DNA from 2 places in the Aeromonas rivipollensis genome. Region 1 is predicted to be linked to the other one. Evidence: predicted binding sites of a transcription regulator. Region 1 holds the regulator's gene; the other holds the start of a gene.
The links. The regulator sigma-54, encoded in region 1, starts transcription at its own class of promoters, with help from an activator protein. The targets are predictions, from matches to a motif close to TGGCACNGTTTTNGCTT.

Region 1 (4,418 bases):
GGACATGAGAAGCAACCAGCACATCAGCATAGTGGGCCAGGAATTCCAGACCGAAGGCGTTGGCCTGAAGGGCCATCTGGAACGTAAATATTTCGAATTACTGGATAAAGGCCATGCCACTTATTTCAATGAAAAACGTTAATCTGGCCCTCGCGGCCCTGCTGCTGTGCAGTACAGTGAGCGCCAAAGAGTCCGACTTTGCCGAGAAGGTCTATGTGGATGCGGTCAAGCAAGTGGCCGAGATGCAGGACAACCGCATCACCTTCAGCGAAGACGTGCTCATCACTCAGGGCACCATCAAGATTAAGGCCGACAAGGTGGTGGTGATCCGTTCCGGCGATAAAGGGGCCGAGGTGATGACCGCCTATGGCAATCCCGCCACCTTCTTCCAGATCCTGGACAACGGCAAGCCGGTCAATGCCCACGGCAACAGCATTCGCTACGAGCTGAAGAACCGCCTGGTCACCATCACAGGCAACGGTCAGCTCAAGCAGGAAGACAGCCAGGTCACCGGCGATCTCATCCGCTACGACATCGTCAAACAGAAGATGATCGCCGAGAGCAAGGGGCCCACCCAGCGGGTCAAGACGGTGTTCCTGCCGGATCAGGTAGAAAACTTCGACAAACCCGCCGATCAGAAGAAGTAGGAAACAGAAGCCATGGCAGTGTTAAAAGCAACGGGTTTGCAGAAGAGCTACAAGCGCCGCATGGTGGTCAGCGACGTGAGCCTGGAAGTGGGCACCGGCCAGATAGTGGGGCTGCTCGGCCCGAATGGTGCCGGCAAGACCACCTCCTTCTACATGATCGTGGGCCTGGTGCAGCGGGATGCGGGCCTCATCACCATAGATGAGCAGGACATCAGCCTGCAGCCCATGCATATCCGCGCCCGCAATGGCATCGGCTACCTTCCCCAGGAGGCCTCCATCTTCCGGCGCCTGTCGGTGTTCGACAACCTGATGGGGGTCATGCAGACCCGCAAGGGGTTGAGCCGCGAGGAGCGTGAGGATAAGGTCGAGCAGTTGCTGGAAGAGTTCAACATCACCCATATTCGCGACAGCCTGGGTCAGAGCCTGTCTGGCGGGGAGCGGCGGCGGGTCGAGATTGCCCGTGCGCTGGCGGCAGAGCCGCGATTCATCCTGTTGGATGAACCCTTTGCAGGTGTTGATCCTATTTCGGTCATAGACATCAAGAAGATCATCCAGCATCTGAAGGAAAGAGGGCTGGGTGTGCTGATCACGGATCACAACGTCAGAGAGACGCTGGATGTGTGCGAGAAGGCCTATATCGTCAGCCACGGCAAGATGATTGCCGAGGGGGCGCCGGCCGAGATCCTCGCCGATGAGCAGGTCAAGCGCGTCTATTTGGGCGATCAATTCAGTCTATAGTAAGGGGGCACCCCTCATTTTTGTTAGGTGACTGCCTCGCTGAACATAAGGATATCCCGACGTAGATGAAGCCGACATTACAGTTGCGTCTCGGTCAGTCACTGACCATGACGCCACAATTACAACAAGCGATTCGTCTGCTCCAGCTCTCCACCCTGGAACTCCAGCAGGAAATTCAGCAAGCGCTCGATAATAACCCCTTGCTGGAGCAGGAGGAGAATGAAGCGCAGGAAACCAGCCCGATAGAGCCCCAGGACGCCAGTCAACTCGACTCCAGCGACGCCATGGCGCAGGACAAGATGCCGGATGAGCTGCCTGTCGACACCACCTGGGATGAGGTCTACTCCGCCGGTACGGCCCAGAGCGCCGGCCCCATCCATGACGGGGAAGACAGCGTCTATCAGGGAGAAACCACCGAGAACCTGCAGGACTATCTGCTGTGGCAGATGCGACTGACGCCGTTCAGCGATCTGGATGCCGCCATCGCCCTCGCCATCATCGATGCCATCGATGAGTCCGGCTACCTGACCGCCTCTCTCGAAGATATTCAGGCTGCAGTCAGCAGTGAAGAGGTAGAAGTTGAACTGGATGAAGTGGAAGCCGTGCTCAAGCGGGTGCAGCATTTCGATCCGGTTGGCATTGCCGCGCGTTCGGTGCAGGAGTGTCTGCTGATCCAGCTTGGCCAGTACTCGCCGGATCTGCCCTGGCTCAATGAGGCAAGGGAGGTGATTCGCGACCACATGGACCTGCTCGGCAACCGTGACTACCGCACTCTGGCGCGAAAGACCCGGCTCAAGGAGAGCGACCTCAAGGAGGTGCTGGATCTCATCCAGCAGCTGGAGCCGAGACCTGGCAATGGCATCATCCAGAGTGAATCGCAATACGTGATCCCGGACGTCTCAGTGGTCAAGAAGGGGGCAAAGTGGGTGGTTGAGCTCAACCCGGATTCGGCGCCGCGCATCCGTGTCAACGAGGCCTATGCGGCCATGGCACGCAATGCCCGCAGCAGCACTGATACCCAGTTCATTCGCTCCCATTTGCAGGAAGCCAAGTGGTTCATCAAGAGCCTGGAGAGTCGCAATGACACCCTGCTCAAGGTGGCCAGCTGCATCGTCGAGCAACAGCAGGGCTTCTTCGAATACGGGGAAGAGGCCATGAAACCCATGGTACTCAACGACATCGCCGAGGCGGTGGAGATGCACGAGTCGACGATTTCACGGGTGACGACCCAGAAGTACATGCATACGCCCCGTGGCATCTTTGAACTGAAGTTTTTTTTCTCCAGTCATGTCAACACGGAGGGAGGAGGAGAGTGCTCATCGACCGCAATTCGCGCCCTGATCAAGAAGCTGGTGACGGCCGAAAACCCGGCCAAACCGCTTAGTGATAGCAAGATCGCGGATTTGCTGGCCGAACAGGGTATTATGGTGGCGAGACGCACGATCGCAAAGTACCGTGAATCCTTGTTGATCCCGCCATCCAATCAGCGCAAACGCCTGGTTTAGGCAAACAAAAGGAAGACGTTATGCAAATTAACCTGACCGGACACCATGTCGAGATTACCGAAGCTCTGCGTGATTATGTGAATAACAAATTTGCCAAACTCGAGCGTCACTTTGACCATATCAACAACGTACATGTGGTGTTGAGCGTCGAAAAACTGAACCAGATCGCCGAAGCCAAGCTGCACGTCAGCGGGGGAGAGGTGTTCGCCAATTCGCAGCATGCCGACATGTATGCGGCGATTGATACCCTGCTGGATAAACTGGATCGGCAGATCATCAAGCACAAAGATAAGTTAAATCAAAAATAACTATGCAACTTGAACACATACTGAGTCGGGACTGCACCAAGAGTGCGGTCCCTTGTACCAGCAAGAAACGCGCCCTCGAGATCATCAGTGAGCTGGCCGCAGAGCGCCTCGGTGCCTCCCGCCAGGTACTGTTTGAAAGCCTGCTGGCGCGGGAAAAGATGGGCAGTACCGGGATCGGTGCCGGTATCGCCATTCCCCATGGCCGGATCGACGACGCCTTTGCGCCGACGGCCGTGCTGATGACCTTCTCCGAACCCATCCCTTTCGACTCTATCGACAATCAACCGGTTGACCTGCTCTTTGCATTGCTGGTGCCGGAAAGCGAGTGCAAGCAGCATCTCAAGACCCTTTCCCTGATGGCATCCAAGCTGGGTGACAAGGCCGTCTGCCGCCAGTTGCGCCAGGCGACCAGCGACGAAGAACTCTATCAGATCATGACCTCGGCCTGATGCCGGGTCTGACGAAGCCACGTTGGCGTGAGGGGACAAGATGCAGTTAATAGTGGTAAGCGGTCGTTCGGGCTCCGGTAAGACGGTGGCCCTGAGGGTGCTGGAGGATCTGGGTTACTACTGCGTGGATAACCTGCCGGTCAACCTGCTGCCCCAGCTGATCGTCTCGGTGGAGAGCCAGTATGACAAGCTGGCGGTCAGCATAGACGTGCGCAACCTGCCGACCCAGCCAGACAAGCTGGACAACCTGCTGACCCAGGTGCGCAACGAGGGGCGGGTGGAGTTCTCCAGCTTCTTCTTCGATGCGGACAACGGGACCCTGCTCAAGCGCTATGGCGAGAGCCGCCGGCTGCACCCCCTGTCTCGCAAACAGCTGTCGCTGGATGAGGCGATTCGGGAAGAGACTCACCTGCTGGCGCCCCTCTCCTCGACCGCCGATCTGCGCATCGATACCACCAACCTCAGCATTCACGACCTCAGCGAGCTCATCAAGACCCGGGTGCTCGGCAAGAAAGAGAACGAGCTGGTGCTGGTGTTCGAGTCGTTCGGCTTCAAATACGGCATCCCCAAGGATGCGGACTTCGTGTTCGATGCCCGTTTCCTGCCCAACCCCCACTGGATCCCGGAGCTCAAGCCCTTTACCGGTCAGGATGAGCCAGTGGCCAACTACCTCTCGGCCCAGGCGGACGTGATGCTGTTCATCCAGCAGATAGAGAACATGCTGGTGACCTGGTTGCCTCACCTGGAGCGCAACAATCGCAGCTATGTGAC
Region 2 (4,418 bases), 1.7 Mb from region 1:
GGCCTCGGCCTGGGCCGCCAGCAGGCTCAGCTCGTCGTCCCCGCCCAGCACTGTGTGGTTGTCGAAGTCCAGCTCCCCTTCCGGCTTGGCATCCGGGTAGAGCAGGCGCTTGAGCATGGGCCGCACCACTGTGACGATGAGCACTATGATGACCAGCACCGAGGCGGCGATGCGTACCGCGCGCCAGAACCAGGGCTGCTCGTAGAGGGGCATGTCGGCCACGGCTTCCAGCTCGGGGCGGTTGAACGGAATGGCGACCACCTCCAGGGTGTCTCCCCGGGTCACGTCGAAGCCGAGGCCGCCGCTGAGCAGACGGCGCAGGGTATCGAGCTCGGCCTGGCTGCGGGCTTCCCGGGTGACGGCTCCGTCGGCGCCGGGAGTGGCCTTGTAATCCACCGCCACCGACACCGTCATGCGGCGGATGCCGCCCTGCTGGCGCCGGATGTGGCTGACCGTGGTGTCCAGTTCGAAGTTGCGGGTCGCCTCCTTGCGGGAGCGGCCGGAAGAGCCGGTTCCCCCTTCCGCGCCGGCGGCCTGCTCGGGAATGCTGGAGGCGGCGGGCGGCTGATTGGTGAGCGCGCCAGGCACGCCGCCATTGCTGCCGTTGGCGCTGTTCTCTTCTACCGTCATCTCGGAGCGCACCGCCGGCAAGTCCGGATTGTAAGTCTTGCGGGTCTGCTCCTGCTGGGAGAAGTCGAGGGAGAGATCGACCTCCGCCGTATAGTTGTCGGCCCCCAGCACCGGGATCAGAATGGCGTCAATTTTTTGTTTGTATTCGAGCTCCTGCTTCTGCTGCATCGCAAACTCCTTGCGAGTCTGGGCAGAGAGCGGGTCCTGGGAGCCGGAGTTGAGCAGGCGGCCGTTCTGATCGGTCACTGTGACGCGGGTCGGCTCCAGGCCGTGCACGGCGGAAGCGACCATGTCGACGATGGAGTCCACTTCTCCCTGGCCCAGCGCAGCCCCTTTCAGGCTCAGCACCACTGTGGCGCTCGGCTTGCGTTCGTTGCGGGCGAACACGTTGTCCTTGGGGATGGCCAGCAGCACCTGGGCCTTGGCGACGTTCTGGAACTGCTCGATGGCGCTCGCCAGCTGGCGCTCGCGGCTCAGTTTCAGACGCTCGCTCTCCATCCGCTGGCTGACCCCGAAGCTGGAGTCCTTGAGCAGTATGGCTTCGCCATCGTTGCTGGCCTCGCTGCTGCTGGCGAGGCCGGCGCGGGTCAGGCGCAGCCGGATGTCCGCATAATTCTCGGCACTGACCAGCACGCTCTTGCCATCGACCTGATAGGGGATCTTCTGCTGATCCAGGTAATCCAGGGTGGAAACCAGCTCCTGGGTGTTGAAGGTGCCGAGGGGACGCATCTCCGGCTCCTTGCCCCACAGCAGGATGAAGACGGCGATGGCCAGACAGATGGTCAACCCCAGGATCAGGGTGATCTGCCGCAACACATCGGTGTTGGACAAGAAGCCCAGGGCCGAGCTCTTCTGCTCGTGCTCATCGAGGGCGGCAGCCCCCTCGTTGTTCATCAGCAGATCGCCGTTTGGATCGTTAGCCACTCTTCAGGTCCTTATTGCTGACATCTTCATGATGCTCGGTCGCCATGGGGCCGAGTTACACTGGCATGTTCATGATGGTCTTGTAGGCATCGACCATCTTGTTACGCACCTGCACCGTCGCCTCGAAGGCGATGGAGGATTTCTGCCCGGCGATCATCACCTCGGACAGGTCCACCGACTTGTCGCCCATATCGAACCGGGTGCGCAGATCGTTGGCGCTGCCCTGCAATTCGTTGACGTTGCCCAATGCCTGTTGCAGCATCTGACCGAAATCCGAGTTGACCGGACGACCGGGCTGGGTCAGCGGCGTGGCACCGGCTTCTACCTTGAGTGCCTGCATCTCTTGCATCAGGCTGCTTGCGCTTATTTCCATCTTCCCTTCCCAGACAAATCATTGACACTGGCAAGCCTTAAGCAATTAGAGTGCCAACCGGAAAGAGGGGCAGGCCACCTGCGCCGAGGGACCGCCACAAGCGGGCGCCCTGGCCCCACCTCATGTCACCCCAGCACCAGCTTCAGGTAGCCGAGATGCAGATCGTAGTGCTCGTCCGCTGGCAGCTTGACCAGCACCTCGTCGTGCAGGAAGTGCGCCTTCTCGGTGGCCTGCACAGGGGCCACCAGGCCCACCTTCACCAGCCTGGCGACGATGGCATGGGCCAGCGCCATGGTCCCCTCGCCCGCCCGTCCCCAGCCGAAGGCGACCCCCTTTGCCGCCCCTTCCGTCAGGGGCTCGACCTCATCGCCATTGACCCAGAGGACCATGGGGCTGCCCTGCTGCAGCCGCAGACAGATGCTCTGCCGCTCCCACTCCCGGCGCCAGTCCACGGCAGATTCAGATGCCTGGGTCATGTCACTCTCCTTGTTCAACGACTGTGTCTTGCTTTCGCCCATGAAAAAGAGGGCCGAAGGCCCCCTTTTTACTGCAAGTCACGTCATTTAAACAGGCAGTATTTCAACATGATAAAAGAAAAATACCGGATCGCTGTCAGCGACTGCCGTCACTTGTTCAGATCGTCATCCAGCCAGTATTTGGAACCCGAGATATTGGCATCGAGCAGCAGTCCCTTCTCCCCTATCTGGTAGATGGCCATGCCGCCATTGTACTTGGCGGTCAGCTCGGCGCTCTCCTTGCCGGCCACGGCCCCCACTTCGGAGGTGGCCTCCCAGCCCTTGTTGACGAAGGCATCGAACCTGGCCTTGTCTTCAAACAGCACCACCTGCTGGTAGAACTTGCCCCCCATGCCGGCGGCCAGCCCGGCGCCAAACATCTTCATATAGGTGTGCTTGCCCGTCTTGCGATTGATGGCAACCCCGGACCCCTGGTTGGTGTGCACCATCAGGGAGAACTTGCGCGAGTCGAACACCGCATAGCCATAGGCCTTGTCAAACAGCAGCTTGGCGGAGGGTTGCTCGTTGAACAAGCGCACCAGGGCGGTATCGGCCATGGTATCCAGGGCGGTTCTGGCCTCGGCGGGGGTCTTGGGTTCGAGCATGGTGTCGAGCTTCTTGTCGGCGGCCGTCAACCACTCCTTGCCGGTGGCGGTGCTCTCTTCCGTCCAGGCGCCCGCCTTGTTGTAGGCATCGGCTCCCCAGCTGGAGACAGACTCCCAGGTCGCCTTGGAGAAGTCGGTGATCCCCTGCCAGGCTTCCTTGCTGGTGTCGCTCACCGCGGTGCCAAGCTCGGAGGCCGCTTCCTTCAATTTCGCCCAGTCGGCATGGCTGGGACCAGATGCAAGTGCCAGGACGGCGGCAATCAACCAGGATCGGCTCTTCATTGTGTGCTCCTTAAATATCCCATCAGCGGACATGTCACCCTATCAGATTTAAGCCAACTCAAAGAAGTCCTGAGTGGTTGTCCCCTCGCCCCGGATCCACCAAGGCCAGGCTTCCCTGCCAGCGAGAGAAGAGGCGGCCACCGCCATCATGAGCAGGCACCGCCTCCCTGACGACAAGGGACAGAAGCTGACCGTAAATATTGTTCGGCCTGACAACCTCGGTTGTATAGTTTTTGGTTAGCCATTCCGGTAAAATCCGCGCCCTTGAATAAGAGCCACCTAAGAGTGATTGAGCGATGTCCAACACAAAACAGGCCCCCAAAGTAGGATTCGTCTCCTTGGGTTGCCCCAAAAATCTGGTCGATTCCGAGCGTATCCTGACCCAGCTGCGTACCGAAGGGTACGATGTGGTGCCCAGCTATGACGATGCGGAGCTGGTGGTGGTCAACACCTGCGGCTTCATCGACAGCGCGGTACAGGAGTCGCTGGAAGCCATCGGCGAGGCCCTGGCCGAAAACGGCAAGGTGATAGTCACCGGCTGCCTCGGCGCCAAAGAGAACCAGATCCGCGAGATCCACCCCAAGGTGCTCGAGATCACCGGTCCCCACGCCTATGAAGAGGTGCTGGGCCACGTCCACAAATACGTGGCGAAGCCGACCCACAACCCCTTCACCAGCCTGGTGCCGGCCCACGGCGTCAAGCTGACCCCGCGCCACTACGCCTATCTGAAGATCTCCGAAGGCTGCAACCACCGTTGCACCTTCTGCATCATCCCCTCCATGCGCGGGGATCTGGTGAGCCGCCCCATCGGCGAAGTACTGGCGGAAGCCAAGCGCCTGAAAGAAGCCGGCGTGAAGGAGATCCTGGTCATCTCCCAGGACACCTCCGCCTACGGCGTGGACGTCAAGCACCGCACCGGTTTCTACGACGGCATGCCGGTCAAGACCAGCATGGTGGCCCTGTGCGAGGAGCTGGCCAAGCTCGACATCTGGGTACGCCTGCACTACGTCTACCCCTATCCCCACGTGGATGACGTCATACCGCTGATGCGCGACGGCAAGGTACTGCCCTACCTGGACATCCCGTTGC

Region 2: the regulator sigma-54 is predicted to act here: its motif matches at 1,967-1,983, upstream of fliE (flagellar hook-basal body complex protein FliE).

What each region holds. Positions count from the first base shown of each region.
Region 1 covers NZ_CP149130.1:398,742-403,159, forward strand. Annotated here, with positions in the region: gene lptC (LPS export ABC transporter periplasmic protein LptC) at 1-142, shown strand, start outside; gene lptA (lipopolysaccharide transport periplasmic protein LptA) at 129-647, shown strand; gene lptB (LPS export ABC transporter ATP-binding protein) at 660-1,385, shown strand; gene WIR04_RS01830 (RNA polymerase factor sigma-54) at 1,451-2,890, shown strand; gene hpf (ribosome hibernation promoting factor) at 2,911-3,198, shown strand; gene ptsN (PTS IIA-like nitrogen regulatory protein PtsN) at 3,201-3,647, shown strand; gene rapZ (RNase adapter RapZ) at 3,688-4,418, shown strand, end outside.
Region 2 covers NZ_CP149130.1:3,217,638-3,222,055, forward strand. Annotated here, with positions in the region: gene fliF (flagellar basal-body MS-ring/collar protein FliF) at 1-1,554, opposite strand, end outside; gene fliE (flagellar hook-basal body complex protein FliE) at 1,610-1,927, opposite strand; gene WIR04_RS14525 (hypothetical protein) at 2,053-2,403, opposite strand; gene befA (beta cell expansion factor BefA) at 2,553-3,329, opposite strand; gene rimO (30S ribosomal protein S12 methylthiotransferase RimO) at 3,626-4,418, shown strand, end outside.